Linked DNA regions of Agarilytica rhodophyticola. The protein of the gene in region 1 interacts with the protein of each later gene in a pairwise test. Links are inferred from orthologs where the notes say so. Each region holds a gene or a part of one and is shown on either strand. Other genes may lie near its edges.

What was found. Proteins that work in one complex are often made in the same cells at the same time.
Region 2: the proteins of gyrB (region 1) and gyrA interact in binary tests that used the Escherichia coli proteins (3 or more experiments, as listed by UniProt). The link is inferred for Agarilytica rhodophyticola from one-to-one orthologs.

The regions. Positions count from the first base shown.
Region 1 is NZ_CP020038.1:6,870,486-6,876,997, reverse strand. The notes cover bases 198-3,252. They hold gyrB (DNA topoisomerase (ATP-hydrolyzing) subunit B), read left to right. Parts: upstream 198-539; coding sequence 540-2,966; downstream 2,967-3,252. Other genes in these bases: BVC89_RS28315 (ThuA domain-containing protein), read right to left, coding at 3,039-3,252; recF (DNA replication/repair protein RecF), read left to right, coding at 198-510. In the rest of the region: more of recF, read left to right, coding at 1-197; more of BVC89_RS28315, read right to left, coding at 3,253-3,881; BVC89_RS28310 (hypothetical protein), read right to left, coding at 4,044-5,666; BVC89_RS28305 (sugar phosphate isomerase/epimerase family protein), read left to right, coding at 6,115-6,512. UniProt on the Escherichia coli protein: DNA gyrase negatively supercoils closed circular double-stranded DNA in an ATP-dependent manner to maintain chromosomes in an underwound state.
Region 2 is NZ_CP020038.1:2,781,307-2,787,294, reverse strand. Bases 2,765-5,988 are described here. They hold gyrA (DNA gyrase subunit A), read right to left. Parts: upstream 5,647-5,988; coding sequence 2,965-5,646; downstream 2,765-2,964. In the rest of the region: BVC89_RS11850 (bifunctional prephenate dehydrogenase/3-phosphoshikimate 1-carboxyvinyltransferase), read right to left, coding at 1-1,290; pheA (prephenate dehydratase), read right to left, coding at 1,576-2,703. UniProt on the Escherichia coli protein: A type II topoisomerase that negatively supercoils closed circular double-stranded (ds) DNA in an ATP-dependent manner to maintain chromosomes in an underwound state.

The DNA of each region.
Region 1 (6,512 bases):
TTCTCTCAAGTCTTGGCGAATCTTGGATCAGCTAGGGATGCTGCGGAAATCATTGAGAGTAAGAACATAAGTATGGAATATTTTAGTGGCTGGAAGGAAGAGGATTTAAACTATGAAGAGCAGCTTAGATTAAGTTATCAAAAAGATCTCCAATATGGTTACACCACTTTAGGACCTCATAAGGCTGATTTAAGAATTAAAAGCGGAAAGCAAGTCGCAACAGAAATATTGTCTAGAGGTCAGCAAAAGTTGCTGATTTCGGCGTTATTTATCGCGGAGGCTAAAGTATTTAAGAACGAGACTAATCGTAATCCGATATTTGCTATTGATGATTTACCCTCTGAGCTTGATGAGGATAATCAAAAAATCTTGGGTACTTGGTTAGAGGAGTTCGACTCCCAATTATTTATAACTGGGATCAATAATGATTTTGTCGAGAGAATTTGGGCAGATTCAAAAAGAGAAGAAAAACCAAAGATGTTTCACGTGAAACATGGAACACTGAGTTAAAAAATAGAATATAAAAGAGAAACTTTCGTATGTCAGATGATGAAAATAACAACTACGATGGATCTAGTATTAAGGTGTTAAAAGGCCTAGACGCTGTAAGAAAGCGTCCGGGTATGTACATCGGAGATACTGATGATGGATCAGGCCTTCACCATATGGTTTTCGAGATAGTAGATAACTCAATTGATGAAGCTCTGGCAGGCCACTGTAGTGAGATAAAAGTTGTTATCCATCCGGATGAATCTGTGAGTGTTATGGATAACGGCAGAGGTATTCCGACAGAAATGCATGATGAAGGTGTTTCCGCTGCTGAAGTAATCATGACAGTACTCCATGCAGGAGGAAAATTTGATGATAATACCTATAAAGTTTCTGGCGGGTTGCATGGCGTTGGTGTATCCGTTGTTAATGCCTTGTCATCTACATTAAAGCTTACTATTCGAAGAAAAGGGCAAGTTTTCGAGCAAGTTTATAATCACGGTGTTCCAGCTTCGCCGTTAAATGTCATTGGCGAGACCGAAGAGCAAGGAACAGAAATTCATTTCGTGCCTTCCCCAGATACATTTAGCAATATCGAATTCCACTTCGAAATGCTCTCCAAACGTTTGAGAGAACTTTCCTTCCTAAACTCTGGTGTGCGTATTGTTTTAAAAGATGAGCGCACTGGTAAAGAAGAGATATACGAATATGAAGGTGGCTTGAGAGCTTTTGTCGAATATCTGAATCAGAATAAGAATCCCATCAACAAAGTCATGCACTTCACTACCCAACGAGATGACGGCGTTGGTGTAGAAGTAGCTCTGCAATGGAATGATGGCTTTCAGGAAAATATTTACTGCTATACCAATAATATTCCTCAAAGGGATGGAGGAACTCACTTAGCGGGATTCCGCGGTGCACTGACACGTGGTCTGAATACTTATATCGACAAAGAAGGCCTGGCTAAGAAAGAAAAAGTAAATACCACTGGTGATGATGCCAGAGAAGGCTTAGTTGCTATTGTTTCCGTTAAGGTTCCAGATCCGAAATTTTCTTCACAAACAAAAGACAAGCTGGTTTCTTCTGAAGTTAAATCTGCGGTAGAACAAGAGATGGGAGCAGCTTTTTCTGAATTTCTACTTGAGAATCCTCAAGATGCTAAGTCTGTGGTCATGAAAATGATTGAAGCTGCAAAAGCCAGGGAAGCAGCTCGAAAAGCAAGAGAAATGACTCGACGCAAAGGTGCTCTAGATATTGCAGGCTTACCCGGAAAGCTTGCTGATTGTCAGGAAAAAGATCCAGCACTTTCTGAAATTTATCTAGTGGAGGGTGATTCTGCGGGAGGTTCCGCCAAGCAGGGCAGGGATCGTCGTACTCAGGCGATTCTTCCTTTGAAAGGTAAGATCTTGAATGTCGAGAAAGCTCGCTTTGATAAGATGCTTTCTAGTGCTGAAGTGGGTACGCTGATTACTGCTTTAGGTTGTGGCATTGGGACTTCAGAATTCGATCCAGACAAATTGCGTTATCACAGTATCGTTATCATGACCGATGCCGACGTAGATGGATCTCATATCCGTACACTATTACTTACTTTCTTCTTTCGCCAAATGAGAGAGCTAGTAGAAAGAGGGCATGTATTTATTGCTCAACCTCCTCTATATAAGATATCCAAAGGCAAGCAAGAGCAATATCTAAAAGATGATGACGAGTTAAATGAGTTTCTTACTAATGCTGCCATTGAGTCATCGCGGCTGCATATCTCTGAAGATGCACCTGCTCTGCCCGGCACTCAGCTCGAGACTTTGGTGAATAACTACAGAAATATCATGGCAACAATTAATAAGCTTTCCAGGCTTTATCCGCAGGAGCTTCTGGAACAGCTTATATATTTGCCCACGCTAACCGCAGAAGATTTCTCTGATAAAGAGAAAATGGAAGCATGGATAGTACCCCTTCAGGATGTTATTAATAGTCTGAATGAAGCATCGAAAACACATCAGTACACATCTACCTTGTTCGAAAACAAAGAGCGCCATCAGTTTGTGCCTCAGTTGAATGTTACTGCGCACGGTGTTGAAGACTATATACGTCTAAGCCCGGAATTATTCGAGTCAGAAGACTACAGGCGTATGCGTCAACTAGGAGAAGAGCTAGAAGGCTTCATAGAAGAGGGGGCTTATGTGGCAAAAGGAGAGCGACGTTACGAGGTAAGCAGCTTTAAAGAAGCATTCGAATGGATTGTTGCTGAATCGAAAAAAGGCTACAACATCCAGCGCTACAAAGGTCTAGGAGAGATGAACCCTGAGCAGCTATGGGAAACCACCATGGATGCCAATAACCGTCGTATGTTAAAAGTTACCGTTGAAGATGCTATTGCAGCCGATCAGATCTTCACATGTTTGATGGGTGATAATGTAGAGCCTCGTCGAGACTTTATTGAGACCAATGCTCTGTCTGTTGCCAATTTGGATGTGTAGATAAAATTGCTAAAAAGGGATAGCAGACATATAGCTATCCCTATTTCTTGCCTTACTAATTTAGTTTGCTTATTAACAACCTTCTTGTCCTTTTCTTTCTATCATCCAGTCGTAGGTATTCTTTAGAATTTTTTGTAAAGCTTCACTAGAGTACACCGAATGTAAGTGGCCTATAGAAGTATACAAAGCTCGACCTTTTTTAATACAGGTAGACCAAATCACTGGGTGATTAATAGCTCCTTCCCCCATACGTAAATCTGATACAGGACCCCAGACATAATTAAAAGGCTTATAAGTACTTTCGTCGATACCGGCAAGAGGAGTTAGACCATGATCCTGTGGCGTACTATCGAAACTATACCACTCATCTGTGATGAAAAACTCCGAAGGTATGTCTCTCATAACCGGATGATCTGTATTTAGTACTTCAACTCGAGCCTCCTGAAACTGCGGATCCTCGATGTGGCCGATGAATCGCGGGCCTATAATTTTATTACGAAACCAAGGCCAATTAGTTAGTGTAGATACGCTATCGCCGGATGAATGAACGCTAATTAGATTGCCGCCATTCTCAAACCAATTTTGAAAAGTATCCTGTTGTAGCTTTGATAACACATTGCCAGAAACATTATTAAATACTACCAGTTTAAAACGACGAAGATCTTTATCATTAAAAATAGCGGGATTTTGAGTAGTAAATACATTTAAACCCAGCGAATCCGCCAAGCTAACAAAAAAATAATCCGCCCCGGCAATACCTCGGTTATGCCGCCAAGAGGTAGTTTTAGAAAAAATTAAAATGGATGGTGACGGCATACGACCATCTATTATTGGCGGACCTCCATTTGAACCGTTAGAAACCTTGGTATTGCAGGCCAATAAAATGAGACAGGTAAATATTAAAAGTAATTTCATTAAAATTCCCGATGTGAAACTTTTAACTCTAGCCACAGTAATAAACACGCATTAATCTCTATTAGACATGTATCATATAACTGCGTCGAGTATTATCCCACCACCTAATAAATAAGAAGTGATTAAGTGCCTGTCTCATAAATGCGGAGAATGGCCAAGATCTTACACAGCCAAACCAATCTTTACACCTTGTTTAGCAATACCAAGGCCATACTTTTTAATTAACTGAAGACTATATTCGCCCATTGGTGTTGCATGTGAAGCATCATCGTTTAGATGATCTAATCCCGGTGTTCCCAGCATTGCACAGGCGGCATAAAAATTAGCATCACTATCTGGAATACCCTTCTTCTGTTTAATATGATTTGCTTCATGGCGTAAATCTTTTAAATGATTGAAACCCTGTATACGCGAATCCGCTTTAATCATTTTTTTTGCATGCCCACCTTTACGGTGAGAACTGTCTTTACCTGCATGATAATTAATAACAAAAGAGTCTTGAGCATGGTGAGTAAAGTTATTAACTAGTTTTAGCAGCTCCCCGGTTTTGTTTTTGTCCTGGCCATTCTGCGCCACGACAAGTAAATTCCTTCCTTGGGTCAAACCAGATGAGGCTATGCTGAAATCATTATTTAAACTACCACTACGTTGCATACTAACTTTGCTTTTAGGATGACCCTGTCCCACTGCTTGCAATGCTTTGTTTAAGAACTCTTCGTACATACGTGCCTCATCCATACCTGTAACACATTTACCGCCTCTAATAATATCTGTGGTCTGTTCCTTTGAGCTAAGTGGTCTATTCATTTCTCTATCATCTTCAACCAACATGTTCACTTTGTCTAAAGTCAGCAAATGTAATGACAAAGTAAATAACACAAAATTAGCTTGGTGATTTTGTGGTACCGATATGCCTCCACCAATTATGCCTGTTTGTGCCTGCAACTGACCAAACATAATGCCCAGCTGCCGTGCAATTACAGATTGTTCCCTCCAATTTTGTAGGGCCTGCATAGTGGCGGCGTTATTTCCCGTTGGATCTTTCTCCAAATGACTTTGCACATCACTTATAAGGCTGCTTTCGGCAGGTGCTAGTATCTGAGGGTTAATTTTTCCCGCTGAATACGGTTGGAGATGGTTGTAATTGCCGTGATGTTGATGGCCGTATGAGGGCATTGTTGTCGGTGGCTTCGTTGCAACTTGATATTCAGGAAATAGCTCTGCTGGCGGAGCAGAAGGTTGTGGAAACGTCGTATGATAGGAATGCTGTGCTGCAAATTGCGGTTGCGGTGGTGGAGGCGGCGTTATAGCAGGCCAAGGTGCTGCTGCCTGCTGAGCCTGATACGTTGGAAATTGAGATTGTGCTGGTAGAGCAGCCGCAGTGGGTGGGGTTAACGCTGTCTGATAAGTTTGATGTGCTGAGTATTGCCATTGTGACGATGGTTGTGGCGGCAAACCAGGCCGAGTCAATGCCGGCTGATAGCCTTGATGTGGAGACAATCGCTCTATAGGTGAAAGATTATGATGTGAAGGCTGCCATCCTGGGCGAGCAGAATAATGTACTGCTGGAGTAGGTTCAGGAGAAAAATATTGATTGTATTGCTGAGGTAAAGAGTTTTGCTGATGAGGTTGATAAACACCTTGTACTGAGCTTGTTAAAACAGCGGGCTGCGCCACAGATGAGTGACTAATACGAGAATGTAGTGGTGCGTAGTTATCTTCCGTTCTCTGTGACGGAGCAGAATATTGATATGTATTTTGATTATTAGAAACTCTAGGAAACATGCAGATTCTCAAATTAGGAACAGTTAATGGTAATAATCTGTATTGGTTCCATCCAAAATGTTCGCATTAATTAAACACCTTTTAAAAACTCTACCAAATATAGGGAAATAGCATTATCTGCCCTCAACTATCTTTACCTTTCCATCTTATTTAACAACTTCCCAACTCTATGCGCTATTAAATAGCAATATCAGAAATTACTAAAATATCAGAAATTACTGACACTAAAAAATATTCCGCCTAAGAACCTTTTCTCCTGTGGGTATTTCAGCACTAAATTTAACTGTCGAAGCGATGTTCGATTTGAAGATAAATTGGCCGCTACATCAGCATATAAACTCTTAAGAAAGCTGAAGGTGTGGCTGCTTATAACAAAAAAACGCTGGCATTTTTCTAGTATTCTGATAAATTGTTTTTACAAAATCATTTTTTAAAAATAAAAATACCGATGAAACATTCAATAATCATGGCTTTCATGGGCGGTCAGAAAGATCGCTTTTGCACATATTTTCCTCATGCAGAGCCAGAGGAAAAAATGGCAAACATTCACCAAGTTGAGGGAATCGATGGTGTCGAGATTGTCTATCCCTTTGAAATACAAAATCCAACAGAAACCGCCAAACAACTTAGCAAGTATGGTTTAGGTGTTGCTGCGGTAAATGCCAACATTAAAGCAGGTCCTGAACAACAAGCAGGATCATCCAGTGTGCCACAAAAACACATAAGAGATGATGCTATTCGTATTCTTAAAGAAGCGATGGATGTGGCAGCTGAATTAGGGGCAGACAAGGTAACCACCTGTCCGCTAACTGATGGCTACGATTATTTGATGACAACCAACTACCA
Region 2 (5,988 bases), 4.1 Mb from region 1 along the record:
CTCGTCGCCGGTTAAGGTGGAATCAAAAGTTTGACCGGCGAGAAGCCCGGATAAAAGGCGCATTGATGTCCCGGAGTTGCCAACATATAGCGCACTTGAAGGTGCTTTAAGGCCATGCAAACCCACACCGTGAACGGTAACACGACCATTGTCAGGGCCCTCAATAACAACACCCAGGTCACGAAAAGTTTGCAAGGTTGCCAATGCATCTTCACCTTCAAGAAAGCCTTGAATGTTGGTGACACCCTCTGCTAAAGAGCCCAACATGATAGACCGATGAGAGATAGACTTATCCCCTGGAACACGTATCGTACCGCGGGCATTTCCGCCTGGAGATACTTTATAGGTAATCTGTTTTTCTTCTATATTTTTCATTTTTGAGCTGTATGATTGATTCATTAACATGAGAGTGAAGCGATCACGCGCTGCTTTCGCACGAGTAAACACTCCGGTAAGTTGTGTTGCATCTTCATTTTCAATAGTGGTTTTTAAACGACTTAAATTCCTACTAAAAAGGTCGATAGAACTTAGGATAGCCTCCTTGTTGGCTAGCATAATATCTCGCCACATCACAGCATCACTAGAAGCGATACGAGTGAAGTCCCTAAAACCTCCCGCGGCATAGCGAAAGATATTTTCGTTATGAGTGTCATTGGCTAAGGTATCTACCAAAGAAAAGGCAATAACATGGGGCAAGTGGCTAGTGGCAGCCAAAATAACATCATGCTGATCGATATCCATCTCTATAACGTTAGCATCAACCGCTTGCCATACATTACGAACTTTCGTTACGTGTCGACGAGCTACCTCGTCGGAAGCATAATCCTTAAAGGGCGTCAAAATAACACGGTGATTCTCATACAGGCTCGCATCAGCAGCATCGACTCCGCTCTTTTCTCCACCGGCAATAGGATGTCCAAGTACGACATTAACAGGTTCAGCCCCGAAGACATCCAGTACATCTCGATAAACACTACCTTTAACACTGGCGCCATCAGTAATGGTCACATTATCAGCAACACAGGATTTGATTTGTATCAGAACAGACTTAATGGCAAGCGTTGGAACAGCAATAAAAACGAGGTCATCTTCGCCTAACTCATGGCAAATATCACTTATTTGAGTGTAGGCTCTATCGACAACGCCTCGCTCCTCAGCCCGTGAGCAGGTCTCTTGAGTTTGAGCAATACCGATGATTTCTTCACATTGCCCTCGTTTTCTCAGTGCAGCTGCTAAGCTGCCGCCAATTAAGCCGATTCCAACGACAACTAGTTTTTTAATAAGCATTATGTTATCGGCATACGCCCAGAGTATTTAAAAATTTAATTGTTAATAGTATCTCAACACAAAATGATACTTTATATCATAAACACGCATAAAAGATACTTCATATCCTCATCTAGAAGTATATAGAAACGCCAATGTAATTAATCACAATAAATAATCAACGCTATAACAGGCAGTCATTAACAAAATTTATTGACTAATGCCTACTCAAAAAAAACAGGCTATTTAAAAAAGCGCTCTATGTGAGAAAGCGCATCCTGCGCTTATTTCATGCATGACAAGAACATACTAAAGAACACCAATAGGGTAAGAGCCGAGAATTTTTAAATCCGCCACTCGTTCTCTAATTTGACTTAAAGCAGAAGCAATGTTCTCGTTGCTCACGTGTCCGTACATGTCAATGAAAAACACATAATTCCATGTACCTGATGCAGAGGGTCGAGTCTCTACGCGGGTAAGATCAACATTATATGTATGAAATGGCTCAAGCAAATTATGAAGTGCGCCAGGCTCATTCTTAGTGGAGACAACAATCGAAGTTTTATCATCGCCACTTGCACCCACGTCATCACGCCCAATAATTAAAAAGCGTGTTGAATTATCTGGACGATCTTCGATATTTTTTGAATGACTGGTAAGTCCATAAACATTGGCCGCAATTTCACCAGCAATAGCTGCAGAATTCCATTCGCCTTTTATACGTTTAGCCGCTTCGGAATTACTGCTCACAGCAATACGCTCTGCATTAGGGTAATGTTCGTCCAACCATTTGCGACATTGTGCCAACGACTGAGAATGAGAGTAAATGCGAGTAATATTTTCTAGTTTAGTCACATCAGACACTAATAAATGCTGATGAATTCGCAGCACCACTTCACCACAGATTTTCGCATTGCTATCTATAAAATTATCCAGAGTGTGGGTGACAACCCCTTCTGTAGAATTTTCTACCGGCACTACACCGTAGTGAACAGCACCGGAAGCTACTTCGCGAAAAACTGCATCGATGGCCGACATTGATTCAGTAACAGCAGAGTGACCAAAATGTTTTAAAGCTGCCGCTTGAGTAAATGTGCCCTCAGGGCCTAGATAAGCGACACGAATAGGGTTTTCCAAGGCCAAACAGGCGGACATTAATTCACGAAATAAACGCCCCATTTCTTCATTTTTTAAAGGGCCTTGATTGCGCTCCATTGCCCGGTGAAGGACTTGAGCTTCACGCTCAGGTCTATAAAATGTCGACATTTTTTCTTGCGAAAAAGAACTTTTAACAGTGGCAACATCGAGAGCACATTGTGCACGAGCACTTATTAACTCTCCTATCTGCGCATCAATGTTGTCGATTTTATCTCTTAGCTCAGCCAATAGCTGGGCTTCATTTTTCTCTGGTTTTGCTTGTTGCGAATCATCAGGCATGTTGGGGCTTTCCATTTAACCATTTTAAGCATTTAACCATTTAGCATCTAACTTTTACCACGTACTACGATCCTTATTGAATGTCTTTCCAAATCGCTTGTTTAAGTACTACAAAAAGCAACTCATCATTTGCGACTCAACCCTACACTCAGTAAAAATCATCTTAAGTAAGTCATATGATAAACACATTAAATTGCGTTAAAAGTTGCACTAAAAATAGGTGCGAAAATAAAGGCAGTGACAAACACTGCCTTTGAGATATTACTCATCATCTTGTCCATCAGCAACATCATCATCAGGCACGTCATCTGTGCCATCATTATTGTCACCTTGATTTTCAATTACTGCACCATTGCCGTCTTCTGCGCCATCTTCTGAGCTTGTTGTTTGTTCACCATTGCGGTTTTCATCAAAGTTTTCTTCAATGCGCTCAATACCAACAATGTGCTCCCCTGCTTTCACTTTAATCAGCCTTACACCTTGGGTATTGCGCCCCAGAACAGAAACTTCATCCACGCGGGTACGAACCAATGTGCCCTGATCGGAAATAAGCATAATTTCTTCACCGTCGAGCACTTGCACTGCCCCCACTAGCTTGCCATTTCTATCACTAGTTTGCATTGCGATAACACCTTGAGAACCGCGTCCTTTGGTCGGAAAATCATTGACATCTGTGCGCTTACCAAAGCCATTCTCACTAACGGTTAACACCTTGCCATTAGCAGCCGGAACCACCATCGAAATCACGGAATGGCCTTCTTGTAATTTAATACCGCGAACACCTCGAGAAACACGCCCCATGGAACGCACTTGCTGCTCCTCAAAACGCGCCGCCTTGCCATTGGAAGAAAACAGTACGATATCTTGCTCGCCATCGGTAATAGTAGTACCCACCAGATGATCCCCTTCGACCAATTCAATCGCGCGCAAGCCAACAGATCGCGGACGGGAGAATTGTGTCAGTGGTGTTTTCTTAACCGTGCCGTTGGCTGTTGCCATAAAGATATAGTGGTCTTCATCAAATTCACGCACAGGCAACATTGAGGTAATACGCTCACCCTCTTCCAGTGGTAATAAATTGACCACCGGACGGCCTCGAGATTGTCTTCCAGCAACAGGTATTTGATACACCTTCAACCAAAATACTTTACCTGCATTGGTAAAACATAAAATATAGTCATGAGTACAAGCAATCAGTAAGTGCTCGACAAAATCTTCATCTTTAACAGAAGTTGCCGCCTTACCCATACCTCCTCGACGTTGCGCTTGGTAGGCATCGAGGGGCTGACTCTTAGCGTAGCCGCCGTGAGAAATAGTGACGACACGATCTTCTTCAGTAATAAGATCTTCAACAGTAAGATCTTCTTGCGAATTACGAATTTCAGTGCGGCGCTCATCGCCATATTCTTCAAGAATTTTTTCAAGTTCTTCGCGAATAACTTCCATCAAACGCTCTGAATTACCGAGGATATTTAAATATTCTCGAATAAGCGCTAAACGCTCTTCATACTCTTTAAGGATTTTATCGTGTTCCATGCCAGTAAGACGATGCAAGCGTAATTCTAAAATCGCTTGTACTTGCACAGGAGACAGATAATATTTTCCGTCATCTCTAACACCAAAACTCGCATCCAGATCGTCAGGCTTACAGCCATTTGGGCCTGCGCGCGTCAACAACTCGGCAATATCGCCCATATCCCAACCACGGGATAAAAGCGCCTCTTTTGCTTCTGCCGGTGTAGATGAGGCTTTAATCAATTCAATAACATGATCAATATTAGCAATAGCAACTGCATAGCCTTCTAAAACATGACCACGTTCGCGAGCCTTACGCAGCAAATAAATCGTGCGCCTGGTAACAACTTCTCGGCGGTGCTTAATAAAATGCTCGAGTATTTGTTTTAAGTTGAGCAGTTTAGGTTGGCCATCAACCAAGGCCACCATGTTGATGCCAAATACATTTTGCATCTGGGTTTGGGCATAAAGATTATTGAGCACCACATCGCCCACTTCACCGCGCTTAAGCTCGATGGCTATGCGCAAGCCATCTTTATCAGACTCATCGCGAATTTCTGAAATCCCTTCAAGTTTTTTATCCTTGACTAGCTCTGCTATTTTCTCAATTAAGCGTGCTTTATTTACTTGATAAGGCAGTTCATCAACAATAATAGATTCGCGATTGGTTTTTTCGTTGACCACAACTTCCGCTTTTGCACGCACATAAAGACGGCCACGACCTGTACGATATGCTTGCAAGATACCGGCCCGACCATTAATGATGCCGGCCGTTGGGAAATCAGGGCCTGGGATGATATCCATCAACTCGTCGATATCAGCCTCGGGGGAATCGATAATATGAATACACCCTTTGACAATCTCACTGAGATTGTGAGGAGGAATATTCGTGGCCATTCCCACCGCGATGCCAGAAGAACCATTGACCAATAAACTAGGAACGCGCGCAGGCAAGACATCGGGAATGCGCTCGGTATCATCGTAGTTGGGAATGAAGTCAACGGTTTCCTTGTCGAGATCCGCGAGCAACTCGTGGGCAATTTTTGCCATACGCACTTCGGTGTATCGCATCGCTGCTGCACTATCGCCATCGACAGAACCGAAGTTGCCCTGCCCATCTACCAGCATGTAACGCATGGAAAAGGGCTGCGCCATCCTGACGATGGTATCGTATACCGCAGAATCGCCGTGAGGGTGATATTTACCTATCACATCTCCAACCACACGGGCAGATTTTTTATAGGGTTTATTCCAGTCATTGTTAAGCTCATTCATAGCGTATAAAACGCGTCTGTGCACTGGCTTAAGGCCATCTCGCACATCGGGTAACGCCCTGCCAACAATAACGCTCATGGCGTAATCGAGATAGGATTTTTTAATTTCGTCTTCGATACTTACCGGAAGGATTTCTTTTGCAATCTCACCCATGCAACTATGGTGTTCCTGTGTCGTTGTAATTTTGATTTATCGTTCTGTGACAGCTCGGCGAAGCAGTAGTTGAAAGTAGCAAGAATGACAATTAAGTCACTCGGTTATTTTGCCCCTATCATTTTGTCAAAGCGCCAGAGTTGTACATCCCAAACACAAGCTATTGTGCTTGCTTTACAAGCAACTTTGTGATGGGTAGGCCAAAGGCCTGCATACGCATACTAAAACGCCAAATACTACCATAAAATCAGTGGTATAGGCAGTTTATAGGGCCACTAACTTTATCCTTTTTAGATTTTAATTTGGCGTTATACTGGCGCTTATTCATCAGTCTTACCAGCA